Streptomyces venezuelae: one gene and its partner. The protein of the gene in region 2 interacts with the protein of the main gene of each other region in a pairwise test. Links are inferred from orthologs where the notes say so. Each region holds a gene or a part of one and is shown on either strand. Other genes may lie near its edges. The genes, in order: DEJ46_RS05785 and DEJ46_RS08540.

Region 1 (13,908 bases), 580 kb from region 2 along the record:
ATCCGGCGCCTAGTGTGCCGCCGGTGGGCGGCTAGGCGACCACGGCCGGTTGCCGGGCCTGCATGGTTGCGAGCTCGATTCGGCTGGGGTGCGGCGTGGCGCGCGGGGCGTTGCCGCGTGCGCCTCCATCGGGGCCGACTCGCCGACTGCGGCAGAGTTCGCCCGCCTGTGCGTGGCACCAACTGCACCGGACACTGAGGTAGTCCGCGTGGCCTTGGGCGATGGCTGCCTCACGTGCTGCGCGGGCGGGCCGGTAAGGGGCCAGTTCCGTGCGGACGGCCGGTGGGATGCACGAGCCGATTGCGCGAAGCCGGGTCTCCAGGTCGGGCTGGACGCGACCGCTGGTGATCTGCTGGTGGGTCGAGGGCGCGGCGGTGCCGGTGGCAACGGCATCTCGACGGCCTGCGAGTTCAGCCCGCCAGGCGGAGACGTTGTCCGGATCCGTGGCCGGCGTCGGGTCGGTGTGCCGGCCGAGGCGGTCGCGTCGATGGGAGCGCCACTTGCGGGCGACGTCGACCGGGAGGATCGGAAACGGCGAGTCGAGGATGTGCGCCCTGATCGCGGCGCGGGCGTCCCACCCGTGCTCTGTGGCCAGGGGCACGTCGGCGAGCAGTTCGTGCCACTGCGCGATCTGATCTCGGGCCTCGCCGGTCTCGGTGCGGATGGTGCGGGGGTCGAGTCGGCCGATGTAGGCCAGGACTGCGGCGACTTCTCGTCGGTCCACGGGGTGCTACTCCGTTCCGGTCGGCTCTTCGAGGGCTGCGAGGAGGGCGGCGGTGTGAGCCTCCGCTCGGGTCATCCGGCCTGCTGGAGCGGGCCCGGCACCGCTCCCCGGCAGCGCGTAGAGGTTCGGGCGGCCCGAACGCTCCCGGGCGACCCAGGCCCGCCAGTCGGCGGCCCAGACATCCGCCGAACGGCGTGACCAGGCGGCTCGGTGCGCGCGCCACTTCTCGTCGGCCGCCTGCAGTCCGTGCTCGCCGAGTCGGGCGAGGTGGCCCTCCTGAAGAGCCCAGGTGTGCGAGGCGGGGTCGATCTGCCACTCGCCGGCCGTGGTGACGGCAGTGGAACTGCTGTTCCTAGGGTTTACCTTCGGTTCACTACGGTTCTGGGGGTCGGAATCCGTTCCTTCCGGGGGCCGGATTCCGACCCGTCGGGGGGTCGGTTTCCGGCTGGAGGGGGCGGAATCCGTACGTGCCGAGATCCGGGATGAGGGGTCGGAATCGGTCCCGTTCCTGGGCCGGATGCCGTACCGCCGGAGGGCCGAGAGGTGGAGGGGCCGCTCGGGGATCGCCTCGTCCGCAGGCAAGGCGTCGGCCATGGGCTCGCCCTGAGTCAGAGCCTTGGCCGCGAGAGGCAGGCGGTAGACGGTGCTCCGCTGCGGGCCTTCGAGGTCGACGAGCTCCTCCAGCTCGTCCCCGGCCAGGAGCCGGTCCAGGGCCTCCCGCACCGCAGTCCGCGAGGCGTTCGTACGCCTTACGAGGCTGGCCACGGAGGCGAAGGCGACACACTGCTCGTCGGCGACCCGGTCGCTGATCGAGAGGAGGACCAGACGCGCGGTGCCCTTGCTCTCGCTGCTCTCCCACACCCACTCGCGTGCTTCCCCGCTCATCGGCCGCTCCCGCGCGACGGGCGGGAGCATGCCGGCAGGCTGGCCGGGCCGCGGGTGGATCCAGGCCGTATGAGGCCCGGTGGGAAGGGGGTGGCCGCGCAGACCGGACTTTCGGGCCTTTCGCGCAGGGAAGAGGGCATGCCAGAATCTCCTTTGCAGTGTTGCCGTGCTGGCGCGCCCCGTCGGAAGGGACCAGCGCGGTGATGGTGGGCAATCTCCGCCCTTGCCGGGGCGGGTTTGCGCAGTGAGGCGTCCGGCGTCCGGGAGTTCCCGCTCCTGGACGCCGCCGCTGTTTGAGGACCTAAACTGTCCGGTTGCTGCTCACCCTGCTCCTCGTGCTCACTACTCCCGGTGCGGCCGCCGCGGGGACGATGAACATACGCAGGGGCCTCGTCAAGATCCAGACTTGGCTCAAGAACTCTCTACTAATCGCAACGCGCCTGCCGGGATATACGGCCTGCAACGTGACGCGGGATTGCGCCAGCGATGGAGCGGCAGTCGTGTGGCCGGTGCCACATTTTGATCAGACCCCTGTGTCGCGTGTCACGAACAAGCTGTTGAACTAGCTGGTCAGAAGGATTTAAGCCCTCCCGTCGCATCTCCGTCAACGAGCCAGACACAAGGGTGTGACGCGCGTAGAACGGGAGGAGTGAAGGGCCCACGTTCTCCTTCGCGTGCCCAACTCCGTTGACCCTGCTGGTGATGTGATGGGCCGTCTGAGATGGCGATGGGTGGTAGGAATCGGAAGCGCGGGGTCAGGTGTGTCCCAAGCGAAAAAGCGGCAATCTTTTTCCGGTTTCGAAACCGGAAATTATCTGCCGGTCGAATGCCCGATTCGCCGCGAAGGCGCACTCGTTGTGGTTTACCTGTAAACAACCTTCACTGGCGGAAGTGGCGCCCGCCACAGGGATTCGATCTTGGTCCAGCGGCCCGGAAATGATCACGTACTCTTGAGTAGGGAGATCGAGGGCGGGGTCGGCGCATATTGCGGCGGCCCCTTTTTGGTGCGCCTTGATCTAGGCAGTGTCGCCTTCTCGGACAAGTACACGTGTAGATGGAGAGGGGACAGCTCAGATGAGCACGAAGGGGAGCCGGTCCGGCGGCTACGGAGCCGAAAGCCAGGAGACCCCCCTCGGTGACGCGCAGGGAACGCCGACCGCCGGCCAGGTGATGGGGTTCGGTGGTCAGCTCCGCGCCTGGCGCAAGGCTGCCGGCCGACGGCGAGGGCGCGTCGTCACCCAGGAAGAGGTCGCCCGGGCGATCCTCAAGTCGGAGCGCTGGTACCGCGACCTGGAGCGAGGAGCCACCGCCCGCCGCTTGGACCGCGAGCAGTGCGACAACCTGGCTGACCTGCTGCAGCTCGACCGCGACGAGCATCACGCCCTGCTCCTGTACAACCAGCTCAACACCGCTGACCCGGACGCCGGCGGCGACTCCCGGGTGCGCAGCGCTCTGCGCCTGTTGGTGGACAAGCAGATGCCCGACCCCACCTACCTGTGCGACGCGAAGTGGAACATCCTTGCTTACAACCAAGCCATGGCTGAGTGGTGGCCCTGGGTGATGGAGCCGGGTGCGAACCTCATGCGCTGGGCTCTGACCAGCCAGGAGGCCCGTGTCCAGTACCACGACTGGCACCAGCACGTCGCCGCCTACGTACGCATGCTCAAGTACGCGCTCGCCGGGCACGGCGACGACCCGGAGCTGCTCGGGCTGATCGGCGACGTTTGCAAGGATGCTGACGTGGCGCGCATATGGGAGGGGGACGCCGGTCACTCCGTCAACCGGGACGGGCACGTATTCAAGATGTCTCTGCCCGCGCTCGGTTGGGAGACTGTCGACGTCGTCTCCCACGTCCTCTACCCGGCGAGTCTGCCCGACTGCCGACTCGTTGTGATCACGTGGTGGAGCGACGAGGGAGACACCGAGACGGACCCGCTTGGCGGGGCACGCAACGCTTGGACCGAGAACGCGAATCCTGAGATGCCCACCTCGACGCCGGCGGAGTCCCTTGACGACGCCTCCAGGCGCCGGATCGCCAACTCGCTGACCAAGAGGCCGTCGGTCGTCACCGCGGAAGAGGCAGCTGCTCTCGCAGGCGACGACGGAGTCCACCTTCCGGTGCTGAGCGCCATGATCGGCCCCGACACGCAGCTGACCCTCTCCCCGTCGACCCACTCCGTGATCTGGGCCGTCAGGGATGCCGACGGGCAGTGGGGGATCTCCGAGGTCGACGCTTACACCGTCATCGTGCGTGTGCCGCATGCAGCCATCAACAAGGACGCCAGGAGGGAGATGATGCTGCTGACACGCACTGTCCTCCCTGCCGAGCCGAAGGAAGCGATCGACCGGATTCAGCAACTGGTACCGCAGCTGAAGCAGCGCATCCAGCTGCTTGAGGCCATTCACCGGGACCTGTGGGAAGCCGACAACACCCTGCCGTACGTGTGGGATCCGACCGACGAGCTCTGACGGAGATTTCCGACTCGGTGCGTTGGGCGTAGCGCACCGAGCCGGACGCCGGCGGACGAAAGCCGATGCGGCTATGCGCCCTCAGCGGCACCGGCCGAGCCGGGCAGAAACTTCGCCGCCTTCCTCGCGAGTACGGCGGCGAAGTAGTCCGGGGCGTCGTCGGGACGCATGCGTGCCAGGGCGACCATGCCGGTGATCACGCAGTCGGTGACCTCTTCCTGCACGTCGTCCCAGGTGTGGCTGTGTCCTTTCCTGGGGTTGGTCGCCCGGGCGCCGATGACGGCCTGGGCGGCTTCACCGACCTCCTCGGAGATCTTCAGGACCTGCAGGGTCCACTGCTCTTCCGGAGTCATACCGCGTTCGCCGTCGAGCTGGGTGAAGAGCGCGGCAAGCGTGCGGATGGTGTTCCACGGGTCGTTGCTCATCAAGGTTCCTCATGTGCGTAGGGACTGGAGGATGGCGTCGGCCCTCACCAGATCCTCCGGCGTGTCGACCGCCACGCCGCCGTTCACGACGGCGACCATCTGTACGCCGTGGCCGTGCTCGACGAAGCGCAGCATTTCCACGCCTTCAGTTCGTTCGAGTGGCCCTTGCGGGAGGTGGCGGAAGAGACTGAGAGCCTCGCGCGTGAAGCCGTAGAGCCCCAGCTGACGGAGGTATGTCGGGCGGCCCGCTCGCGGGTAGGGGATCGCGTTCCGGGAGAACATCAGGGCGTTCCCGCCGGTCCCGACGACGACCTTGACGACGTTGTGGTCGAGCACGGCGCCGGTGCTGTCCAGCTGCGTGTACGCGTTCACCGCGAGTGTGTCAGGGGGCAGGTGGTCCAGCGCCTGGGAGACGGCGTCGATCGCGGCCGGGGCGATGAACGGCTCGTCGCCCTGGACGTTGATGTAGGCGTTGGCGGCCAGGTGTTCGGCGCACTCCGCGACGCGGTCGGTGCCGGTGAGGTGTTCTCCCGTGCGTACGCACTCGATGCCCAGCTGGTGGCACACCTCCTCGATGCGCTCGTCGTCCGTGGCGACCACCACGCCGTCGAGACGTTTCGCCTCCAAGCAGCGTTGGTGGACGTGCCAGAGCAGGGGCCTGCCTCCGAGTTGGGCCAGGGGCTTGCCCGGAAACCGGGAAGAGCCCCACCGGCAAGGGATGATGGCGATGTGGTGGCGTGGTGTCGTCTGCTGCGCTGTGGTGCCGGCCACGGCGATCTCCTTCTCCTTTTGGCTGGTTATGCCGCGCGGCCGTACACGGCCGGCTCGGCGGCGAGGGCCTGCATGTGGGAGCGCATGCCGCTGTGGAGGTCGACTTGTGGCTGCCACCCCAGGTCCTCGTGGGCGCGTCCGGGGTTGGCGCGGGTCGTGAGGACGTCGCCGCTGCGAGGGTTCTCCTGGTGCACCTCGATCTCGCGGCCGACGAGGCTTCGCGCGATGCCGATGACTTCGAGCAGTGAGGCGCTGGAGCCGCCGCCCACGTTGATCACGTCCCTCGCGTTCGACGTTGTGGCGGCCGCGATCGTGGCGGAGACCGCGTCGTCGATGTAGGTGAAGTCCCGGCGCTGGTGTCCGTCTCCGTACAGGCGCAGCGGCCGGCCGGTCAGGGCGGCCTGCAGGGCGCGGTGCGTGAACATGTCGGAGCGCTGCCGGGGGCCGTAGACGGTGAAGTACCGCAGGGCGACGACGCTTGTGGCGCAGTGGGCCTGCGCGGCGTGCGCCAGGCAGAGCTGCTCCTCGGCGAGCTTGGTGACCGCGTAGGGCGACGAGGGCCGCGGCTGATCCGTCTCCATGCTCGCACCGCCGCTGGTGGGGCCGTACACACTGGAGGAGGAGGCGACCACCAGTCGCGGCACGCCGATCCGTGTGGCGGCCTCCATCACGCGCTGGGTGGCCAGGATGTTGGAGGCGACGTACTCGCCGAACTGCGGTCCCCACGACGGGCGGACGCCGGGAATCCCGGCCAGATGGAAGACGACGTCCGCGTCGATCAGGAGCGGGTCGATGGCGCAGTTCAGCAGGTCGGCGGTGATGTGCACGTATCCGGGGATCCCGTGCAGCGGGACGAGGTTGGCGGCGGCCGTGTGGTCGACGGCCGGGTTCCGGCGGTCGACGCCGATGACGACGGTCCCCGCCTGGGCGAGGGCGTGGGCGAGGTGGGAGCCGATGAAGCCGGCGGCGCCGGTCACCACCGCTCGTCGTGGGAAGGCGGCGGCGACGTGGGGCAGGTGTTGTGACACGGAGGTCTCCTGAGTGAAGGGAGGGGGATGTCAGGTCAGCCGGGCCAGGACGGTGCGGCCGTGGGTGCTGAGGGCGAGGTCGTCTTGCTCGTGTCCGCGTACGAGGGAGGTGACCGCCTCGATGGCGCCGAACGACTCCAGCAGGCGCTGCTCGGTATCGGTCAGCGGAGTGCCGTAGCCGGCGAAGAACGCCTTCCGGAGCTGGGGCGCCGCTTGCCAGCGGCGGAACTCGAGCCGCGCGAAGTCGCGGATACGGGCGTCACGGCGCATGTGCTCGAAGTCGCAGAGCCCGAAGGCGGCACCGACGAGCCAGTTCCGGGGCTGGTAGTCGAGGTGGCACACCGCACTGTCCATGAGGGTGTTCGCCAGGACGTCCGCACTGTGACGCAGGCGGTTGTGCTCGGCCGCGGAGATGAGGTCGGCCCGGTCCGCCCGGGCGATCCACGAACCCAGACGCTGTGCCAGTTCCGCACCGATGGCACCGGTACGCGGGATCACGGTGGTGTGATGGAGAGTCCCCAGGACTCGCCCGGCCTCGTAGTGGGCTTGCTCCTCCTCGGGCGATCCCGGTGCCAGGGTGTCCGCACTCGCGCCGGGGAAGGCCGTGAGCAGCAGCGTGCACGTCGCGTCCCGGCGAGCGACCATCCTGGGAGCATGGCCGTTCAGGTAGGTCACCCACTCGCCGTAGGAGTGGACCTCCCGCAAGTAGCGCTCCCGCTCGCTGTGGTGCTTGGCGAAGAACTCTCGTCCGCGGGTGTCCGTCAGGCGAAGGAGGCGGGGTGGGAGCTTGGGGTCGGCGAGTACCCGGACGGCTCCGACCGTCTCGCGGGCCAGTTCGATGCGCGGGTCGTCGAAGGCCGCGATCACGAGTCGGTCTCCGCTGCGGTCAGAGTCGTCAGGTGCTCGATGTCGTTGTGCCGGTCGAGCATCCACCGCCATTGCCCCAGCCGGTTGAGATGACGCTGCCACCTCGTGATGGAGCCGTGGGACACGGCGAACCCCGCCGGCGAGCCGATCGGAACTCCCAGGAGCAGGGTATTCGCGGCGATCACCGTCTCGCCGTGGGCCGCGAACAGGACACGGTCGCCCTCATGCCGTTCGAGGAGTTGCTGGAGGAAGCCCCCGGCGCGCTCCAGATAGCCGTTCCAGGTGTCGGATCCCTCGGCCCACGGTGTGTCGGGGTGGGCATGAGGCCCGCCGTCGGCGGCGTTCTTCACCTCCCTCCAGGGCAGGCCGTCGGCGGCGCCGTGCACCGGGCCGTCGAGGTGCTCGTCCACGAGCATCGGGATCCGGAGGGCCTGACTGATGATCTCGGCGGTCTGGCGCAGGCGGATGCGCGGGCCGGCGTAGAGCGCGTCGAAGGGCCTCTCCCGGTGCTCGGCGACGAGCCGTAACGCGACCCGCTCGGCCTGTGCATAGCCGAGGTTGGTCAGTCCGGTGCACGTGCGCGGCCCTCCCACCACGCCATCGATGTTGCACTGGGCCTCGCCGTGGCGGACGAAGACGAGTTCGGTCGTGATCATGCGGAACCTCGGGGTCTGTGAATGCCGGGCAGCCAGCCGTGCTGGTAGCCGTTGAGCCCGGCGTACGGGGCTGTGAGGACGGCGTGCAGTGCGACGAAGTCGTCGAGCCGTTCACGGCCCGTCGCGCCGAGTCGGACGTCATGGCATGCGGCGGCTCGGTTGTAAGTCGCCAGGGCTTCGTCGACAGCACCCTCGGACAGCGGTCCGTACGTCGCGATCAACGTCACGATCAGTTTGGCCAGGTCGTACGCCAGCGGGGCGAGTGTGAGGTCGTCGGTGTCGACCGTGTAGACGGCACCGGTCTCCGTGATGAGGAAGTTCCGGGGGTTGCTGTCCTTGTAGAAGGAGGTGGGCCCCTCGGCGGTCTTCTCCAGCAGAGTGAGCATCCCGTGCAGGGCGAACTCGTCCGGCAGATACCCCTGCTCAAGCCGCCGCTGTAGGGCTGCTTGGCGGGGGCCCAGGTAGCCGTCGAGCGTGGTGCCGTCCTGGAAGTGGTGCGGCGCAGTCAGCGGGGCCGACCTGAGATCGCTGGTCCAAGCGGCCCCATGGGCATCGCCCAGCAGCTCCGCCAGAAGCGGCAGGTCCTCCGGCCTGGCCGGACGGCCCTCGACGCGCTCGAACGTCACGCTGGTCGACCCAACGGCAGTCACGGCCGGCTGCCGGAGCGGAGACGCGTGCTCGGCGATCCAGGCGTGGTGGCGGACAGCGGCGGTGACCCGTGCGGGAGTCTCGTAGTGCTTGATGAAGCAGCCGGCCGTCATGATCGGCCCCTCGTCGGCCGGGCCACGACGAACGTGACGACGGACCGTGTGGTCAGCGGCCGATCGGGCAGGACGTCGCGCAGAGCTGCCGCCACCGCACCCGGGTTGCCGTACAGACCACGAGGCAGGTGGTACTTCGGGTTGGTGGCGAGGTACTCGGCCACGTGGTCGTGGCCGTCGAAGGTGAAGCTGTGTTCCTCGTCCTCTGTGCGCAGGACGTCTAGCGACGGGGAGACCAGGTCGGCGAGGTTGCCGCTGTGCGCCGAGACGTAGAGGCTCTCGTGCCCGGTGGCCCGTAGATCGAGGCCGGCGGTGGCAACCAGCTCGTCCATCTCCCGGTAGCTGTGGAGGTCCTTCGTGACGAGCACGGCCAGACCCTCGGGGAGGAGAACCCGGTCCAGCTCCGCGATCACCGTCTCCGGGTGCGTCGAGTGGTATAGGCAGAACGCGGCGACGGCGAGATCGCACGAGCTGGTCGGCAGGGGGACCTGGTGGAAATCACCTCGGAGGAAGCTCAGTTGGAGGCCGGGCACGTGACGGGCGCGCCGGCGAGCCTGCTCGATCAGAGCCGGGGCGGCATCGAGCCCGATGACGTGCTGCGGCCGGAGCTGCTGGGCGAGGGCCATGCTGCTCGTGCCGCGGCCACAGCCGACGTCCAGCACCAGACCCAGACGATCCGGCCGATCGTGGTGCGCTCGTACCAGCTGGACGATCGCGTCCGGTACAGGTCGACCGGCGGTCTTGGCCCGCAGCAGGGCGTTGGATCGCCCGGCCAGGCGGGAGGCGTGGCCGTACAACTCCGCCTGACGGGTGGGGTCCAGGAAGGGGTTGGTGATGTTCACGCCGCACCCTCCCCTCGAGGGCGCGGAGTGCTCAGCGGTGCTCGGCGGCAACCTTCCGCAGCCAGCGCCGCGTCTGACCTCGACTGGTCAGCAGCACCACTTCGGCCCGGCCGGAGGCGAACTCCTCGATCTTGGACATGACGCGCGGGCGCATCTTGCTGCGGTACGTGGCCACGTACTTGATCACGCCCCAGTTGATGCGGTTGTGCACCCCGTTGCCCTTGTGCCCGGCCCCGTGCCGGATCTGCCGGGAGAAGATCCCGTACAGCGCCGCCACGGTCGACACGTCCATCAGGACGACGGTGTCGCACGCGTCGAGTCGGATCTGCAGCGTCGAGTTGTAGTTCCCGTCGATCACCCACCGCGGCTGCGCGACCAGCTCCCGCTGCAGGTCGGCGAACTTGTCCAAGGGCAGCGCGTTCCACTCGTCGTCGTAGAACGCGGCGTCCAGGTGCGTCACCGGGGCGTCGAGAATCCTGCCCAGCTCGCGAGCCAGGAACGACTTGCCGCTGCCTCCGCAGCCGACGATGGCGACCTTCTTCATGGTGCTCCAGCGTAGAGTCGATCGGATGCCCGGCCGGACCGCCCGGCGGGACACGTTCGGATGATCCAGGCGCCACGGCCTGGGTGGTCAGCCGCATTAGGCCGCTCCCCGCCCCACAGCGACGGGACCGACGGCCGTCTCCAGGACGGCCTCCAGAGCATCGACCTGCCTGCTCAGCCGGAACGGGTCCAGGCGGTCCAGACATGCAGCGATCAAGTCGGCGTGCTCCTGGGTGCCGGCGATCCGCCGCAGGTAGGACAGTCGCTCGATCGCTTCACGGCCCGACCTGACAATCAGCTCCGTGGGCACGAACCGATCGACGTGCAGGATGTCAGCCGGGGCGAGCGGGAGGCAGCCGGCGAGTACTGCCTCGAAGATGCGCTGTGTCATCTGCCCGACGGTGGTGTACCGCTCGGGAAGCATGAGCACCGTGGCCAGGGATCTGCCGTAGACGCCCTGAGCTGCCTCGAAGGGGATTCTGCCGAGGAAGCGGACGTGCGGCCAGCGGCTCGTCCTCGTCCATTTGCCGGCGACCAGGTGGTCGAAGCATGCGGCGGCGGGGGAGAAGAAGCGGTCGAAGTGCTGGTCCCGGTCGTACTGGTTGCCTACATACCCGAGCACGATGTCCCGGTGCTTCGATGCCAACGCGGTCGGATCCGCCTGCTCCAGGAGGCGGTCCTCGACCGGGAAGAGCAGACGGTGGGCGCCCGGCGCCGGTTCGAGGGCCGCTTCGCACACCGTGGTGCGCGGGGAACGGCGCCACATGCTGTCCGGCCGGAGCTTGCGGTCCTTGTCCCAGATCACGGTCGGAGTCCCGCGCTGCACGGTGTACCGCATGATGAGCTCGGCCTGGCGATGCAGGTCGCAGGTGTGGTCCTCGGCGTCGCAAGCGGTGGTGTTGCGGCCGTCGACGGCCCAGCGCCATTCCAGGAACAGGGCGTCGATGTCCGGCCGGCCGCTGTCGAAGGCGTAGGCGCCGCCGAGGTCGTCGCCGGCTTCGAGCAGGTCGCGGTTGGGCTGCAGGAAGACGATCTCGTGCCCGCGGTCGAGGAGGGCGTCGATCAGCGGGCGGCGGTGGCTGCGGCCCCCGTCCGGTGTGTCGGTGATCCCGTTGCCGAGGAAGCCCCAGAAGCTGTATCCGATCTTCACTTGGTGATCCACCGCCCTTCCAGCAGCAGGGCGTCCAGCCCGGAGTCGACCAGGCAGTCCAGGGCCATGGCCGGCGTCCCGCAGATCGGCTTGCCCTTGACGTTGAGCGAGGTGTTGATCAGCACCGGCACCCCGGTTCGGCGCGCGAAGGCGTTCAGGACCTCGTGCATGAACGGGTTCTGCGACCGGGTGACGATCTGAAGGCGCGAGGTGCCGTTGGCATGCACGATGGCGGGGACGTGTTCGCGCGCCTTGTCGGTCACGCCAGACGCCATCGACATGTACGGCGCCTCCTGGCCCAGGGTGAAGAACTCGGTGGCGCGTTCGGCCAGGACCATGGGGGCGAAGGGGCGGAACGGCTCCCGGAACTTCACGGTCGCGTTCAGCCGCTGGACGACCCCGGACTCCAGCGGAGAGGCAAGGATCGAACGGTTCCCTAGCGCGCGGGGTCCAGCCTCGACTCGGCCCTGGAAGAGTCCGACGATCATGCCGTGGGCGAGCTGGTCGGCGAGGAACTCGGCGGTCTCGACGCCCAGCGTCTTCTGCTGGAGCCCGGGCCACGGCGTGAGGTCGAGGGCCTGGTACTGGTACGACGGGCCTAGGTAGCAGGCCCCGGCGACACCGGACACCGGCCGTCGGCTCCGGCTGTCGGTGTGCACGGCGATCGCGGCCCCGATCGCGGTCCCGGCGTCACCGGGGGCCGGCGGGACGAAGACCTCGTCGAAGATGCCGGCTTCGATGATCCGGCCGATGCTCACGCAGTTCGTGGCGACTCCGCCGCCGACGCACAGACGGCGCGATCCGGTGATCATCCGCGCCCGGCGGGCAAGGCGCAGCATCACCTGCTCGGTGCGCTCCTGGAGGGCCGCGGCCAGATCGCGGTGGACGTCCAGGAGCGGCTCGCTCGGGTGGCGTTCGGCGCAGGTCTCGTCGACGAAACGGCGAGACGTCCTCGGGTAGCCGGACGTCAGCACGCGCGGGGGGAAGTAGGCCGGGTCCAGGAAGAAGCCGGTCGGCGTGGTGCGGACGGCCGACGCGAAAAGGGGCCGGAATCGCTCGGGATCGCCGAGGGCGGCGAGCGCCATCACGGTGCCCTCCTCGTCACCGCGGCGCCACCCCAGATGCTCGGTGACCGCGCCGTATACGTACCCCAGTGAGGCGGGATCGTTGATCGCTTCCAGGGTGCGAGTGGAAGGGCGGAGCACGTCGAGCCCGCGTGCGATGGTCGTGGTCTGCCGCTCGCCCAGGCTGTCCACGACGAGGACGGCGGACTCATCCCACCCGGACGCAGCGAAAGCCGCCAGCTGGTGGGCTCGGTGATGCAGGACGGGCGAGACGCGGGCGGTGGGGAACCGCCGGCCGAGGGCGCGCGTGCGCAGCTGGGTGCGCACGGCCACCCTGGCGAAGCCGCGAGCCCGCGGAAGCGCGCGGTCGCGCGTCGTCGCGGACAGTGCCAGGCGCAGCGCTGCCGGGGACTCGACGAGGTAGCGGGCGGGCTGGAAGTTGTACGCGATGGCGTCCACGTCGGCGGCGGAGAGCCCGGCCTCGCTCAGCAGCCATTCGACGGCGTGGCGCGGGTACTCCTTGGTGTGCTTCTGCTGGGAGAGCCGTTCCTCCTCGACGAAGCCGATCAGCTTCCCGTCCACCAGCAGGGCGGCGGAGGAGTCGTGCGTGTACGAGCACAGTCCGAGGATCACCGAGGGCACACGGGTGACGGCGGCCATCACCACGTCCCCGCCTTCTCGCGCGCAGGGGAGGTCCTGGTCCGGCTGCTCAGCTCGCCGTACCAAGCGGTCAGCGCCTGACCGAGAGGTCCCTCGATCTTGTCGGCCAGCCGTCCCGCGTCGTCACGTCGGCCGTCCTTCCAGAGCCGATAACTGCGCAGCGTCTCGGCCATCGTGTCCCAGCCAGGGTGGCCGGTCACGTCCCGGGCCCGGACCTGGTCGAGGAGGTCATCGAAGCCCTTCCACGGCGTGGTGAGGTCCGGCATCGACGCGCTCGCGGTGACGTCGGACAGCTCATCGGCCTGGTCGAGGTGGTTCTCGTAGATGTGCAGGGAACCGACGTGGTGGTGGAACTCGCCCAGCTCGGCGCCGAGCCAGCCGGCGACCAACTCGTGCAGCGTGGTGTAGAAGAACAGGTCGTACGGCATACCGATCCACACGTCCTGACCCCGCATCGTGGTCGACATGTGCAGGCGGCCGGCGCGCAGGTAGAAGCGGAAGCCGAGCGTGCAGGGCACGTCCTTGTGACCGGCGGCGTCCTGGGCCGGGTCGTAGAGCTGGATCAGGGCCCGGCGGGAGTCGGGGTCCTCCTTGAGGATCTCGACGACGCGGCGCAGCTGGTCGACCGTGCCGGCCCACCTCCGCATCCGCGGCCCGTACGCGCCGCGCAGGACACCGTCGTCGGCGTACTGCCGAAGGCGCGAGTTGTAGTCGAAGATCCACGGGGCATCCGAACCGGAGAGGTGCCAGACGGTCTCCGCCACCGCGAACGCGGGATTGATGACGCGCGCCGGAGGCGCGTAGAGCAGGCGGGCCCGCGGCTGCGTCAGGCGCATGTGGACGTCGAGGACCTCGCGGGTCGCCATGCCCCGCGGGCTGATTCGCTCGCCGGACTTGGCCAGGGCGACGGCACCGACGAAGAGCTCGGCGATGCTGTCGGCGGTCAGATGTGTCATCGGGCAGGAACTCCTTCGCCCCGCGGCACACCGGAATCGGTGCCGTGGGCCTCGTCGCGTACAGGGGTGTGGCGCATGGCGTGGCTGGCGCGGCGCAGGACGAGCTG
Region 2 (13,847 bases):
TCCAAGGCGCTGTTCATCGACGGCGCGGGCGGCGCGATCGGCGGCGTCTCCGGCGCCTCCGGCCAGACCGTGTTCGTGGAGTCCGCCACCGGCGTCGGCGAGGGAGCCCGTACCGGCTTCTCCTCCGTCATCACCGGCCTGTTCTTCGCGGCCTGCCTCTTCTTCACCCCGATCACCCAGATCGTGCCCCGTGAGGTCGGCTCCGCCGCCCTGGTCGTCATCGGCGCGATGATGATGATGAACGCCAAGCACGTGAACTGGGGCGACAGCGCCGTAGCAATCCCGGTCTTCCTGACCGTCGTGCTCATGCCCTACACCTACAGCATCACCCCGGGTGTCGCGGCCGGCGTCATCGCCTACACCGTCATCAAGGTGGCGCAGGGCAAGGCCCGCGAGGTCGGCGCGTTCATGTGGTGCCTGACCGCGATCTTCATCGTGTTCTTCGCGCTTCACCCGATCGAAGGCTGGCTGGGCGTCAGCTGACGTCGTACCGTCGCCCTCCGCACACACCCAAGGAGACCGAAATGCTGGACATCGCCGAAGAGCTTCACCGGTGGGTCGAGCAGGGACGCGCGTTCGCCGTCGCCACCGTGGTGGCCGTCGGCGGCAGCGCGCCCCGGCAGCCCGGAGCCGCCCTCGCCGTCGACAGCGAAGGCACGGCGATCGGCTCGGTCTCCGGAGGATGTGTGGAGGGCGCGGTCTACGAGCTGTGCCGGCAGGCCCTCGAAGACGGCAGGACCATCGTCGAGCGCTTCGGCTACAGCGACGAGGACGCCTTCGCGGTCGGCCTCACCTGCGGCGGCATCATCGACATCCTCGTCACCCCGGTGCGCGGCGGGGTCTTCCCCGCCGCGCTCGCGGCCGCCGCCACGGGGGAGGCGGCGGCCGTGGCCCGGATCGTCTCGGGCCCCGACGACCTGATGGGCAGGGCCCTCCTGGTCTACCCCGACGGCTCGTACGAGGGGCAGCTCGGGGGCCACCCCGAACTGGACCGCACCGCGGCGAGCGAGGCCCGCGCGATGCTCGACGCGGGCCGCACCGGCACCGTGGAGATCGGCGAGGACGGCAGCCGCTGCGGACAGCCGCTGACCCTCCTGGTCGAGTCCTCCGTCCCCGCCCCCCGCATGATCGTCTTCGGTGCCATCGACTTCGCCGCCGCCCTCGTGCGCGTCGGCAAGTTCCTCGGCTACCACGTCACCGTCTGCGACGCGCGGCCCGTCTTCGCGACGCCGGCCCGTTTCCCCGAGGCCGACGAGATCGTCGTCGAGTGGCCCCACCGCTACCTGGAGTCGACAGAGGTCGACGGCCGCACCGTGCTGTGCGTCCTCACCCACGACGCCAAGTTCGACGTGCCGCTCATCAAGGCCGCCCTGAAGCTTCCCGTCGCGTACATCGGCGCGATGGGCTCCCGCCGCACCCACGAGGACCGCAACAAGCGCCTGCGCGAGGTCGGCGTCACCGACCTCGAACTCGCCCGCCTGCGCTCCCCGATAGGCCTCGACCTCGGCGCGCGCACGCCCGAGGAGACCGCTCTCTCGATCGGAGCCGAGATCGTCGCCAACCGTCGCGGCGGCAGCGGCGCCTCCCTCACCGGCGCCCACACCCCGATCCACCACGACGGCCCCCGCGAGCCGCACGGCCGCATAGGGTCCGTCGCCTAGGACCTGCCTGTCTGCCGGGTCACGACGGCCCGGCGGCCAGAAGGGGGGCGCGCGGTCAGTGCGCCTCCCGTCCCCGTACGGTCGGGGCCCAGGCCGGCTCCTCCTCGGCGAGCTCCGGTTCGGCGCGCCGGCCGCCGCGGGCGAAGAAGTCCGCGAGCGGCAGGATCGCGGCGCCGACCGTCACCGCGTCGGGGCCGAGCGTTCCCATCGTGATGTCGACCCGCGCCGCCGGGTACGCGAGCGCGTACTCCTTCGCGTGGCCCGCGACCGTCTCCAGGAAACGGGCGCCGAGCTGGAGCCCCGCCCAACCGCCGACGAGGATCCGCTCGGGCTGGAAGAGGTTGATCAGGTCGGCGAAGCCGGCGCCGACGTACTCGGCCGTCTCGGCCAGGACGGCCAGCGCCGCCGCGTCGGGCGTCCGCCCCGCGTCGGCGGGATACGCCGCGGCGAGCATCGCCGTCAGCGCGGTCTCCTCGTCCGCCCCGGCCGGTACCGCCCCGCCCGCCTCGCGCCACCGGTCGAGGAGCGCGCCCGCGCCCGCGTACGCCTCCAGGCATCCCCGGGAGCCGCAGCGGCAGCGGCGCCCCCTGACCTCTACCGTCAGGTGTCCCCATTCGAGCGCCCGGCCCGGCCGCATCGGGTCGGTGACGACGCAGGCGCCGACGCCCGAGCCGAAGAGCGCGACCACGGCGCTCCGCGCACCCCGCCCGGCCCCGAACCACATCTCCGCCTGACCGAGCGTCTTGGCGCCGTTGTCGATCCGGTACGGGACCGAGGCCGGCAGCTCCACGGCCTCCCGCAGGAGCAGCTCCAGCGGGACGGCGTCCCAGCCGATGGTCTGGCCGTGCACGACGGCACCGTCCTCGGGGGTACGGGCCACGATGCCGGGCACGCCGACCCCGACCCCGAGGAGCCGCTCGGCGGGCACCTCCGCCGCGGCGAGCACCTCCGCGACGGCGTCGCGGACGAGACCGACGACGAGCCCGACCTCGTACCGCTCGTTCGGATGGGCACTCTCGACAGCCAACGGGCGTTCGGCCCGGGCGAGTTCGGTGAGCGTGAGGTCGAACAGCTCGACCCTGACCCGTGTTTCGCCGACGTCGACGCCGATCATGCAGCCGCTGCCGGGCGTGATCCGCAGGAGGATACGAGGCCGCCCGCCGGCCGAGTCGACGCTGCCGGCCTCCTCCACGAGGCCCTCCGCGACGAGTTCGCCCACCACGTTGCTGACCGAGCCCGAGCTCAGCCCGGTCGCGGGCCCCAGCGAGAAGCGGCTCATCGGCCCGTCGAAGTACAGACGGTGGAGGACGGCGGTGCGGTTCTCGCGCCGCAGGTCACGTACCGTGCGGCCGTTCCGCGTGGTCACTGGGCCCCCTGGTGAAGTAGTCCGGCCGAAGCCGAAACATACCGTCCTCGTGCTTCAGGCCTTGCGCAGGCCGCTGAGCAGCAGCTCCGCCAGCTGCTCGTACGCCTCGGCGTCGGCCAGGCCGGTCGCCGCGGCCACCTGGCGCCGCTGGATGCGGACCATCACCGAGGAGATCACGTCCGCCGCGAAGGTCACGTGCACCTCGCGGAAGACACCCGCGCGCACGCCCTCCTCGATGAGCTGCTGGACCCGGCCGGCCGCCGCGCGGGTGTTCCGCTCGTACACCTCGGCCGCCGGCTCGAAGGCGGCGACGTCGTCGAAGAACTGCGGCGAGACCGGCGCCAGCTCGGCCGAGACGGCGCGCAGATAGGCCGCCAGCCGCTCGGCGGGGTCGGTCGCGGCGGCGAGGACCGCCTCGACCCGGGCCGTGGCCCGCCGGAAGAAGTGCACGACCGCCGCCCGGACGAGCTGCTCCTTGCTGCCGGCCAGGCCGTACAGCGTGCGCTTCGAGCAGCGCAGCCGGGCGGCCAGGTCGTCGAGCGTCAGGCGGGCGAAGCCCTCGCCGACGAGCAGCGCGACGAGCTCCTCGAAGAGGGCGGAGCGGCGCGCCGCTCCGCGGCCCGTCAGCTTCGGGGCGTCGGCGGAGGAGGTCTCGATCACCCGGCCAGTATTCCAGGCCGCCCCTCGCCGGGGCCTCGAGCCCCGGTGAGGGGGGTTACGTCCGGACCCGGCTGCGCTACGCTAAGCGGTACTGCAGTACCTGCCCCAGTACCACTTTGCGCGCCGCTGGAGTCGCCATGGATGTCGACCGCCTGCTTCCCACCCCCGAAGCGGCGGACCTCATCGCCCTCACCCGGGAGATCGCCGACAAGGAGCTCTCTCCCCGGGTGAACGAGCACGAGGCCGCCGAGACCTATCCCGAGGGTCTCTTCACCACCCTCGGCGAGGCCGGGCTCCTCGGCCTCGCCTACCCCGAGGAGTACGGCGGCGGAGGCCAGCCGTACGAGGTCTACCTCCAGGTCCTGGAGGAGCTCGCCGCCCGCTGGGCGGCCGTCGCCGTCGCCACCAGCGTCCACACGCTGGCCTGCCACCCGCTCCACACCTTCGGCACCGCCGAGCAGAAGGAGCGCTGGCTGCCCGCGATGCTGGAGGGCCGCACCATCGGCGGCTACAGCCTCTCCGAACCGCAGGCCGGCTCGGACGCGGCCGCCCTCGCCTGCAAGGCCGAGCTCCAGGAAGACGGCAGCGGATACCGCGTGACCGGCACGAAGGCCTGGATCACCCACGGCGGCAAGGCCGACTTCTACGCCCTCTTCGCCCGCACCGCGCCCGGCAGCCACGGCATCTCGTGCTTCCTCGCCCCCGGCGCCGCCGAAGGGCTGAGCTTCGGCCAGCCCGAGCGCAAGATGGGCCTCCAGGCGGTCCCGACCACCTCCGCGTACTGGGACGGAGCCCTCCTCGACGCCGACCGGCGCATCGGGGAGGAGGGCCAGGGCCTCCAGATCGCCTTCAGCGCCCTCGACAGCGGCCGCCTCGGCATCGCCGCCTGCGCGACGGGCCTCGCCCAGGCCGCGCTGGACGCCGCCGTGGACTACGCCAACGAGCGCACCACCTTCGGCCGCCGGATCGTCGACCACCAGGGCCTCGGCTTCCTCCTCGCCGACATGGCCGCCGCGGTCGACGCGGCCCGCGCCACCTACCTGGACGCGGCCCGCCGCCGTGACCTCGGCCGGCCCTTCAGCCGCCAGGCCAGCGCGGCCAAGCTCATCGCCACCGACACGGCCATGAAGGTCACCACGGACGCGGTCCAGGTCCTCGGCGGCTACGGCTACACGCGCGACTTCCCGGTGGAGCGCTTCATGCGCGAGGCGAAGATCATGCAGATCTTCGAGGGCACCAACCAGATCCAGCGGCTGGTCATCAGCCGGGGCCTGGCGCGCTAGGCAGCGGGCTTACGTTCTGCGCTCCGGTGGAATCACGCATGGTGATTCCACCGGAGGGCCGGGATGAGCAGCGAACCGTGGCGGCAGCCGCGGCGCGACGGCCAGGGCCGTGCCCTCGGCGTAGGTCACCTGCTGCGGCGGGAACGGGATCCCTCGGGGACGATCCGTACGGCCCAGACGAGTTCCGCCAGGACGAGCACACCCACCGCCACGAACGACAGCGTCATGGGACCCAACGGTCCGGTCCCCCCTCGGCCTTCCCGTGTCGGTCGGCGCAGTTTCGCAGAACTGGCCCAGGGGGCACAGGCGTTGGGGGAGGTGGGAGAGGGCGTGGGTGAGGCCTCCGGCCTACTTGCCGAGGGTGGCGACGCCGGCCTGGGCGAACTTCTCGTCGAGGTCGCCGGAGGGGGCGCCGGCGACGCCGATGCCGGCGATGGGGGCGCCCTTGGCGGTGACGGGGGCGCCGCCGCCGAGGAAGAGGGTGCCGGGGATGTCCTTGAGGTTGGGGGCCTGGGCGAGGCGCTTGGCGAGTTCGGAGGTGGGGGCGTTCCAGGAGACCGCGGTGAAGGCCTTCTTGGCGGCGGACTCGTAGGACTGGGGGCCGGCGCCGTCGCCGCGGAGGGTGACGAGGGTGTTGCCGTTGCGGTCGACGACGGCGACGGAGACGCGCTGGTTCTCCTTCTCTGCGGCGTCGAGGGTGGCCTGTGCGGCCTTGGTGGCGGCCTCGATGGTGAGGTGCGTCGACCGGGTGGTGTTCTTGTTCTTGGCGTCGGCCTCGGCGACGGCCGCGGCTGGAGCGGCCGCCGTTTCCTCGCCGGTGGCGTTGGCGGAGTAGGCACCGAAGGCGCCGAGCGCGATGGCCGCGGCCAGTGCGCCGCCGGTCACGGCACGGGTGCGCGTCGAGGCCTTCTTCACGTGCTTCATGGGGTCCGCTCCAGTGAACTCGGGGAATCGCGAGGGCCGTCGGGAGGACGCCGCCCGCTCTCTCCCTTCCATCCTGGTGTCGTACCGCGCCTCACCCCGTCGGCGTCCCGGCTGCACCCGGAGGGCTCAACGGGTGACCCCCGGGTCAGCCGATCGGATGACCCCGATCCGACTCGTCGCCCGCTACGGCCGGTTCGGCCCCGGTGTCCCACTCGCCGGTCTCACCCGCCATCGCCAGTTCGGCGAAGGCCTCGGCTGCCGTGCTCCGGTAGCCGCCGGTGCGGCGCAGCAGGGCGACGCCGCGTGACGGGAGCGCGGGGGCGAGCGGAACGGGTGTCAGGTACGGGTGGTCGCGCGTCACGGCGTCGGGGAGGACCGTGGCGAGGGCGGTCCGCCGGACGATCTCGGTGAGCGCGCTGACGGAGTTGGCCTCCACCGCGATCCGGGGGCTGACCCGGTGCTCCGTCACATACGCGTCGACATGCCGTCGGGTCGCGAAGTCCTCGCTCAGCAGCGCCAGGTGACGGTCGGTCAGCTGCGCCACCGGCAGCGGCTCGGTGCGGCCGGCGTATGGGTGCGCCGGGCCGACGACCAGGCCGAGGGTCTCCGTGAAGAGCCCCGTCGCCTCGACGCCCGCGAGGTGCGCGCCGTCGAAGGCGATGCCGAGATCCACGCGGTCCGCGAGGAGTTCGGCCTCGATGCGGTCCTGTGTCAGCTCCCGCACCTCCACGGTGATCCCCGGGTGGCGCGTGTGGAACGCGGCGACGAGCGGACCCGTGAGGTACGCGGTGAAGGTGGGGGTGACCGCCAGCCGGAGGTGGCCGCGGGACAGGTCCCGTACGTCCAGCACCGCCCTTTCGCCCGCCGCCAGGTCCCGGAGAGCGCGCCGGGCGTACCGCGCGTACGTCTCCCCGGCGTCCGTGAGGCGGACGGTCCGGCCGGTGCGGTCCAGGAGCTGGGCCCCGAGGGCCTTCTCCAGCTGCTTGATCTGCTGGGACAGCGTCGGCTGGGCGATACGGAGCTCTTCCGCCGCGCGCGTGAAGTTGGCGTGCTCGGCGACGGCGAGGAGGTAGCGGAGGTGGCGGAGTTCCGGCTGCATGAGACAAGTGTAGACAGGCTATAGATGCCATCTATGGCAGAGATCGATGACCGGTCTTGGACGCTATAGGCACTGGTCGGGCAGGGTGAAGGCATGCCTCATCTCGCCGAGGGAATCGACCGCTTCCAGCGGGAGGTCTTCCCCGCCAAGGCCGGCCTCTTCGCCCGCCTGGCCACCGTCCACCGCCCCCGAACCCTCTTCGTCGGCTGTTCCGACGCCCGCGTCGTCCCCGAGCTGATCACCCAGACCGACCCGGGCGAGCTCTTCGTCATCCGTACCGTCGGCAACCTCCTCCCCGCCCACACCCCGGGCGCGGACGCGGTCTCCGCCGGCGTCGAGTACGCCGTCGCGGTCCTCGGGGTACGGGACGTCATCGTCTGCGGGCACTCCGCCTGCGGAGCGATGACCGCGCTCGCCGAGGGTCACGACCTCGCCGCCGCGCCCGCCGTCGCCGCCTGGCTGCGCCACGCGGACGCCTCCCTGGCCCGCGCCGCGGCGGCCGGACGCCAGGGAGACGTGGCCGCCCTGGTCCGCGAGAACGTCGCCGCCCAGCTGGCCAACCTCGCCACCCACCCCTCCGTCGCCCGCGCGCTCGCCGAAGGCGACGTACGGCTGCACGGCTGGGTCTTCGACATCGCGGCGGGCTCCGTCGAGGAGCTCGACACCACCGCCCGCCCGGCCGTCACCGCCGCCTGAACCCGCCCACCCCCCCATAGATTCACGACGAAGGACGTATCTCTCATGGTGCACGCCCAGTTCGACCCCACCGCCCGTCGCGAGCTCGCCGTCGCCGCCGTCGAGGCCAAGACCGTCAAGGACCTGACCTGGCAGCGGATCGCGGACGCCGCAGGGCTCTCCGTCGCCTACACCACCGCCGCCGTCCTCGGCCAGCACCCGCTGCCGGATGAGTCCGCCCGGGCGGTCGCCGAGCTCCTCGGCCTCGACGAGGAAGCGGTACGGCTGCTGCGCACGATCCCCACCCGGGGCTCGATCGACGGCGGCATCCCGACCGACCCGACGATCTACCGGTTCCACGAGATGCTCCAGGTGTACGGCACCACCCTGAAGGCCCTGGTCCACGAGCAGTTCGGCGACGGCATCATCTCCGCGATCAACTTCACGCTCGACGTGAAGAAGGTCGCCGACCCGGAGGGCGGCGAGCGCGCCGTCATCACGCTGAACGGCAAGTACCTGCCGACAAAGCCCTTCTGACGGTCATTCAGTCAAAGTGGAGGCCCTCGCGCCCAGCAGGGCCAGGGAGTTCGGCCAGAGGACGTCGAGGCGCCCCACGTCGTCGTACAGCTTGGCGAAGAGGACCTGGCCCTCCAGCTGGGCGACGAGGGCGCGCGCGGCCTCGTGGGCGTCGGCGACGGTGACCTCGCCGCGCCCGCGGGCCTCGGCGACGGTCTTCTCCACCAGGGCCACCTGCTCGTCGAAGATCTCCCGCAGGCGCTCCCGCACGGCCGCCGTCCCGGTGCTCATCTCCAGGGCCAGGTTCCCGAGGAGGCAGCCCGTGACGGTGCCGCAGCTCCGCTGCCCGTCCCGCAGTTCGGCGGCGGTCGACTCGTACAGCCGCCGCAGCCCCCGGAGCGGCCGGACGCCCCCGTCTCCGTCCATGCCTCCGTCCTCGTCCCCGACGCCGTCCCCGTCCAGCGCTCGCGTCCAGTCGGCGCGCTGGTCCGTCCAGTGCTCGTCGATCACGGCGAGGGCCAGCTCCTCCTTGGAGGCGAAGAAGTAGTAGAAGCTGCCCTTCGGGACCCCGGCGGCCTTGCAGATCTCCGCCACGCCCAGGGCGGAGTAGCCGCGCGACAGCATCAGCGTCTTCGCGGCGGTCAGGATGCGCTCCCGCGCGTCACTCGTTCGCCCCATGGCGGAAGTCTACGACCGGTCGGCCACCCCTGGAGGATGTCCTGCTTCCGCTTCCGGGGGCACTGCCTGCGGTTCTATGGTGGGCGGCGCAGATCGCGCGGACCGCGCGGTCCCCCGCGGGCACGCGCCCGATCCGGCGGCCATCCCGGCGGCAGGGTCCCACCCGCACGATACGAACGAGGAGTTCCATGGACATCGCCGGCTCCGCCGCTCTCGTCACCGGCGCCGCCTCCGGCCTCGGCGCCGCCACGGCCGCCGCGCTCGCCGCTCGTGGCGCCACCGTCTACGGCCTCGACCTGGACAAGGCCGTCGCGGCCGCCGGGCCGCTGCCCGAGGGCGTCCGCCTGCTCGCCGCGGACGTCACCGACGAGGACCAGGTGCGCGAGGCCCTGGCCGCGATCGACGCCGACGGCGCCGAACTCCGGCTCGCCGTGAACTGCGCGGGCATCGCCCCCTCCGCCCGGATCCTGGGCCGCAAGGGACCGCACGACCTCGACCTCTTCCGCACGGTCCTCGACGTGAACCTGCTGGGGACGTTCAACGTGATGCGGCTCGCCGCCGAGGCCATCGCCCGGCACGAGCCCGACGAGCACGGGCAGCGCGGCCTCGTCGTGAACACCGCCTCGATCGCCGCCTTCGAGGGCCAGGTCGGCCAGATCGCTTACGCCGCCTCCAAGGCGGGTGTCGCGGGCATGACCGTCACCGCGGCCCGCGACCTCGCGCAGTTCGGCATCCGGGTCGTCACCGTCGCCCCCGGCATCGTCGACACCCCGATGATGGCCGGCTTCGGCGAGGAGGTCAGGGCGGGTCTCGCGGCGAGCGTCACCTTCCCGCAGCGCCTCGCGCGCCCGGAGGAGTACGCCCGACTGGTCACGATGATCGTCGAGCACGACTACCTCAACGGGGAGACGATCCGCATGGACGGCGCCCTGCGGATGGCCCCGCGCTGAGTCCGTGGCGACCGGCCGTGCGGCAGGCCCCGCGCTGAGCCCGCACTGACCCTCCGTACCCTCGATGCGGTACTCGGTGCCGGATTCTCTCGGCACCAAGTGCCGCATCGAGCGGTTCGAGTGTTAGGTTCGGGCCATGGGAACAGCCTCGACGAACTCTCCGAAGCCCGCGATGCGGGACTCCCTCATCGCCGCGGCCTTCCAGCTCTTCCTCGAGCGCGGCTACGAGCAGACCACCGTCGACGACATCGTCACGCTCGCGGGTGTCGGCCGCCGCTCCTTCTTCCGGTACTTCCCGTCGAAGGAGGACGTGGTCTTCCCCGACCACGAGCAGTGCCTCGCCGACATGACCCGCTTCCTCGCGGCGAGCGCCGACTCCGACGACCCGATCGTCCGCGTCTGCGACGCCGCCCGCCTCGTCATGCGGATGTACGCCGAGAACCCGACCTTCTCCGTGCAGCGCTACCGCCTCACCCGCGAGGTGACCGGACTGCGGACGTACGAGCTCTCCGTCGTCTGGCGGTACGAGAAGACCCTCGGCGACTACCTGCGCACCCGCTGGGCCGACCGCCGGGACGGCACCCTGCGCGCCAACGTGGTCGCCGCGGCCGTCGTCGCCGCCCACAACCACGCCCTGCGCCACTGGCTGCGCTCGGGCGGCGAGGGCGACCCGCTGGCGGAGGTGGACCAGGCCCTGGAGTTCGTCCGGGCGACCTGGAGCCCGGACGCGGTCGCGGTCGCGCCGGCCGAGGAGAACGAGGACGTCGTGGTGGTCATCACCAAGCGGTCCACCCCGATGTGGCGTGTGGTGCGCGAGGTGGAGTCGAGCCTCGGTGAGGACTGAGGGCGGGATCTCGCGCCTCTCGTGAGGGGTTCCCGCGTCCTTCGTGAGGGGGCCCCGCCCTCTTGTGACGGGATCACGCATCCCCTGTGAGGGATCCCGGTATCTCGAATTGAGGGAACTCAGGTCTTTATTTGATGGCACTCAGTGCCATATCTTTGCTCCATGCACGGTCGAGCCGCCGAGTGCAAGGAGAACCCATCGTGTTCCACACCGGACTGAGGAGCGGGGCCGCCGTCCAGGCCGCCGAAGAGGCGGGCCCCGACGCCGAGCTCTACTTCCAGCGCTGCCGCTGGTGTCACACCACGACCTTCCAGCGACTGCTCTGCCCGACCTGCGGGTCGACCGAGCTCTCGCCCGAACTCAGCGAGGGTGAGGGCGTGATATCCGTACGTCGCGGGGTCGCCGCGGCCGACGCGGACCTCTGGCCGGTGTACATGACGGAGGGCTTCACGGTCCGCTGCCGCGTCGACGGGCCGCTGCACGCGGTGCGCCCCGGCGTCCGCGTGAAGGTCTCCTCGGGAGTCGGCCTGACCGGTCGCAGGCCGGTCGTCCGGCTCTGCGAAGAGGTCCCGCTCGACGGCTGGATCTGACGCGAGGCACACGGAAAGGGGGCGGTGAGTGGCACAGAGTGCCACTCACCGCCCCCTTTCGCGTCGGGCGACGGAACGGTCAGCGGGCGCCGATCTCGTCCGTCAGCTGCGGCAGCACCTCGAAGAGGTCGCCGACCACGCCGTAGTCCACGAGGTCGAAGATCGGGGCTTCGGCGTCCTTGTTGACGGCCACGATCGTCTTCGACGTCTGCATGCCCGCCCGGTGCTGGATCGCGCCGGAGATGCCCGCGGCGACGTACAGCTGCGGCGAGACCTGCTTGCCGGTCTGGCCGACCTGGTTGGCGTGCGGGTACCAGCCGGCGTCCACGGCAGCGCGGGAGGCGCCGACGGCCGCGCCGAGCGAGTCGGCCAGCTTCTCGACGACCGCGAAGCCCTCGGCCGCGCCGACGCCACGGCCGCCGGAGACCACGATCGCGGACTCGGTCAGCTCGGGGCGGCCGGTGGAGACGCGCGGGGTGCGCGAGACGACCTTGGCGGCGTTGCCGGTGAAGGCGACGGCGACGTTCTCGACCGAGCCGGCGGCCGGGGCGGCCTCCGGGGCGGCGGAGTTCGGCTTGACGGTGATGACCGGGACGCCGTGCGAGACCGTCGAGCGCACCTGGTACGAGGCGGCGAAGACGGACTGGGTGGCGACCGGGCCGTTCTCGCCGGCCTCCAGCTCCACGGCGTCGGTGATCAGACCGGAGCCGAGGCGCAGCGCGACGCGGGCGGCGATCTCCTTGCCCTCGCCGGAGGAGGTCACCAGGACGGCGGCGGCCCCCTTCTCCTTCGCGAGCTGGGTCAGCGCGTCGACCTTGGGGACGACCAGCTGGTCGGTGAACTCGGCGCCGTCCGCGACGTACACGGTGGCCGCGCCGTACTCGCCGGCCGTGGCGGCGATCGAGGCCGCGGCCTCGCCGGCGCCGAGCACGACGGCCGAGGGCTCGCCGATGCGGCGGGCCAGGGTCAGCAGTTCGAGGGCCGGCTTGCGGACCGCACCGTCGGCGTGGTCCACGAGAACCAGGATCTCAGCCATGATTCATTGCTCCTGAGTGGGTGTCTGGCTGACGGTGGGTCAGATGAACTTCTGGGTGGCGAGGAAGGCCGCGAGCTGCTTGCCGCCGTCGCCCTCGTCCGTGACGATCGTGCCCTGCGTACGGGCCGGACGCGCGGCCACGGCGTCGACGAGGGTCCAGGACCCGGCGAGGCCCACCTCGTCGGCGTCGATGTCCAGGTCGTCCAGGTCCAGCTCCTCGACCGGCTTCTTCTTGGCAGCCATGATCCCCTTGAAGGAGGGGTAGCGGGCCTCGCCGGACTGGTCGGTGACCGACACGACGGCCGGCAGCGGGGCCTCCAGGAGCTCGGTGGCGGAGTCGCCGTCGCGGCGGCCCTTCACCGTCCCGCCGTCGACCGAGACCTCGGACAGCAGCGTCACCTGCGGCACGTTCAGCCGCTCGGCCAGCAGGGCCGGCAGGACGCCCATCGTGCCGTCGGTCGAGGCCATGCCGCAGACGACCAGGTCGAAGCCGGTCTTCTCCAGGGCCTTGGCCAGGATCGCGGAGGTGGCGATGACGTCGGAGCCGTGGATGTCCTCGTCGTTGACGTGGACGGCCTTGTCGGCGCCCATCGACAGCGCCTTGCGCAGCGCGTCCTTGGCGTCGTCCGGGCCCACGGTCACGACGGTGACCTCGGCGTCGTCGGACTCCTCCGAGATGCGGAGGGCCTGCTCGACCGCGTACTCGTCCAGCTCCGAGAGCAGGCCGTCGACGGCCTCGCGGTCGGTCGTCAGGTCGTCGGCGAAACCGCGGTCGCCGGTCGCGTCGGGGACGTACTTCACACAGACTGCGATCTTCAGGGTCACGGCCTGTCTCCTTTCGAGGGGCTGGTGGTTACGGGAGGTTGCGGGCCATGACGATGCGCTGGACCTGGTTGGTGCCTTCGTAGATCTGGGTGATCTTGGCGTCGCGCATCATGCGCTCGACGGGGTAGTCGCGGGTGTAGCCGTAGCCGCCGAGGAGCTGGACGGCGTCGATGGTGACCTCCATGGCGACGTCGGAGGCGAAGCACTTGGCGGCGGCGCCGAAGAAGGTGAGGTCGGCGTCGGTGCGCTCGGACTTGGCGGCGGCGGCGTAGGTGAGCTGGCGGGCGGCCTCGAGCTTCATGGCCATGTCGGCGAGCATGAACTGGACGCCCTGGAAGTCGGCGATGGGCTTGCCGAACTGCTTGCGTTCCTTGACGTAGCCCTTGGCGTAGTCGAGGGCGCCCTGGGCGATGCCGATGGCCTGGGCGGCGATGGTGACGCGGGTGTGGTCGAGGGTCTTCATCGCGGTGGCGAAGCCGGTGCCCTCGGCGCCGATCATGCGGTCGGCGGGGATGCGGACGTTGTCGAGGTAGACCTCGCGGGTCGGGGAGCCCTTGATGCCGAGCTTCTTCTCCGGGGCGCCGAAGGAGACGCCCTCGTCGGACTTCTCCACGACGAAGGCGCTGATGCCCTTGGAGCGCTTGTCGGGGTCGGTGACGGCCATCACCGTGTAGTACTCCGAGACGCCGGCGTTGGTGATCCACCGCTTGACGCCGTTGAGGACCCAGAAGTCCCCGTCG

What was found.
Region 1: the proteins of DEJ46_RS08540 (region 2) and DEJ46_RS05785 interact in binary tests that used the Escherichia coli proteins (3 or more experiments, as listed by UniProt). The link is inferred for Streptomyces venezuelae from one-to-one orthologs.

The regions. Positions count from the first base shown.
Region 1 is NZ_CP029194.1:1,334,038-1,347,945, reverse strand. What follows is about bases 3,394-6,300. They hold DEJ46_RS05785 (3-deoxy-manno-octulosonate cytidylyltransferase), read right to left. Parts: upstream 5,275-6,300; coding sequence 4,513-5,274; downstream 3,394-4,512. Other genes in these bases: DEJ46_RS05780 (NAD-dependent epimerase/dehydratase family protein), read right to left, coding at 5,301-6,300; DEJ46_RS05790 (MazG-like family protein), read right to left, coding at 4,150-4,503; DEJ46_RS05795 (helix-turn-helix transcriptional regulator), read left to right, coding at 3,394-4,078. Outside these bases: DEJ46_RS05805 (hypothetical protein), read right to left, coding at 32-724; DEJ46_RS05800 (helix-turn-helix domain-containing protein), read right to left, coding at 731-1,609; more of DEJ46_RS05795, read left to right, coding at 2,684-3,393; more of DEJ46_RS05780, read right to left, coding at 6,301-6,302; DEJ46_RS05775 (phosphotransferase), read right to left, coding at 6,333-7,169; DEJ46_RS05770 (histidine phosphatase family protein), read right to left, coding at 7,166-7,825; DEJ46_RS05765 (phosphotransferase), read right to left, coding at 7,822-8,586; DEJ46_RS05760 (class I SAM-dependent methyltransferase), read right to left, coding at 8,583-9,428; DEJ46_RS05755 (topology modulation protein), read right to left, coding at 9,460-9,972; DEJ46_RS05750 (hypothetical protein), read right to left, coding at 10,069-11,121; DEJ46_RS05745 (carbamoyltransferase), read right to left, coding at 11,118-12,845; DEJ46_RS05740 (thymidylate synthase), read right to left, coding at 12,845-13,801; DEJ46_RS05735 (hypothetical protein), read right to left, coding at 13,798-13,908. UniProt on the Escherichia coli protein: Activates KDO (a required 8-carbon sugar) for incorporation into bacterial lipopolysaccharide in Gram-negative bacteria.
Region 2 is NZ_CP029194.1:1,917,419-1,931,265, reverse strand. Bases 7,036-9,881 are described here. They hold DEJ46_RS08540 (TetR/AcrR family transcriptional regulator), read right to left. Parts: upstream 8,863-9,881; coding sequence 8,209-8,862; downstream 7,036-8,208. Other genes in these bases: DEJ46_RS08535 (SDR family NAD(P)-dependent oxidoreductase), read left to right, coding at 9,051-9,812; cynS (cyanase), read left to right, coding at 7,735-8,205; DEJ46_RS08550 (carbonic anhydrase), read left to right, coding at 7,087-7,689. In the rest of the region: DEJ46_RS08585 (NCS2 family permease), read left to right, coding at 1-483; DEJ46_RS08580 (XdhC family protein), read left to right, coding at 525-1,661; DEJ46_RS08575 (ROK family transcriptional regulator), read right to left, coding at 1,717-3,027; DEJ46_RS08570 (TetR/AcrR family transcriptional regulator), read right to left, coding at 3,082-3,687; DEJ46_RS08565 (acyl-CoA dehydrogenase family protein), read left to right, coding at 3,825-4,970; DEJ46_RS08560 (GlcG/HbpS family heme-binding protein), read right to left, coding at 5,319-5,885; transcriptional regulator CynR, read right to left, coding at 6,040-6,993; DEJ46_RS08530 (TetR/AcrR family transcriptional regulator), read left to right, coding at 9,949-10,656; DEJ46_RS08525 (zinc ribbon domain-containing protein), read left to right, coding at 10,857-11,246; DEJ46_RS08520 (electron transfer flavoprotein subunit alpha/FixB family protein), read right to left, coding at 11,326-12,282; DEJ46_RS08515 (electron transfer flavoprotein subunit beta/FixA family protein), read right to left, coding at 12,322-13,107; DEJ46_RS08510 (acyl-CoA dehydrogenase family protein), read right to left, coding at 13,136-13,847. UniProt on the Escherichia coli protein: Involved in response to both electrophiles and reactive chlorine species (RCS). Represses the transcription of the nemRA-gloA operon by binding to the NemR box.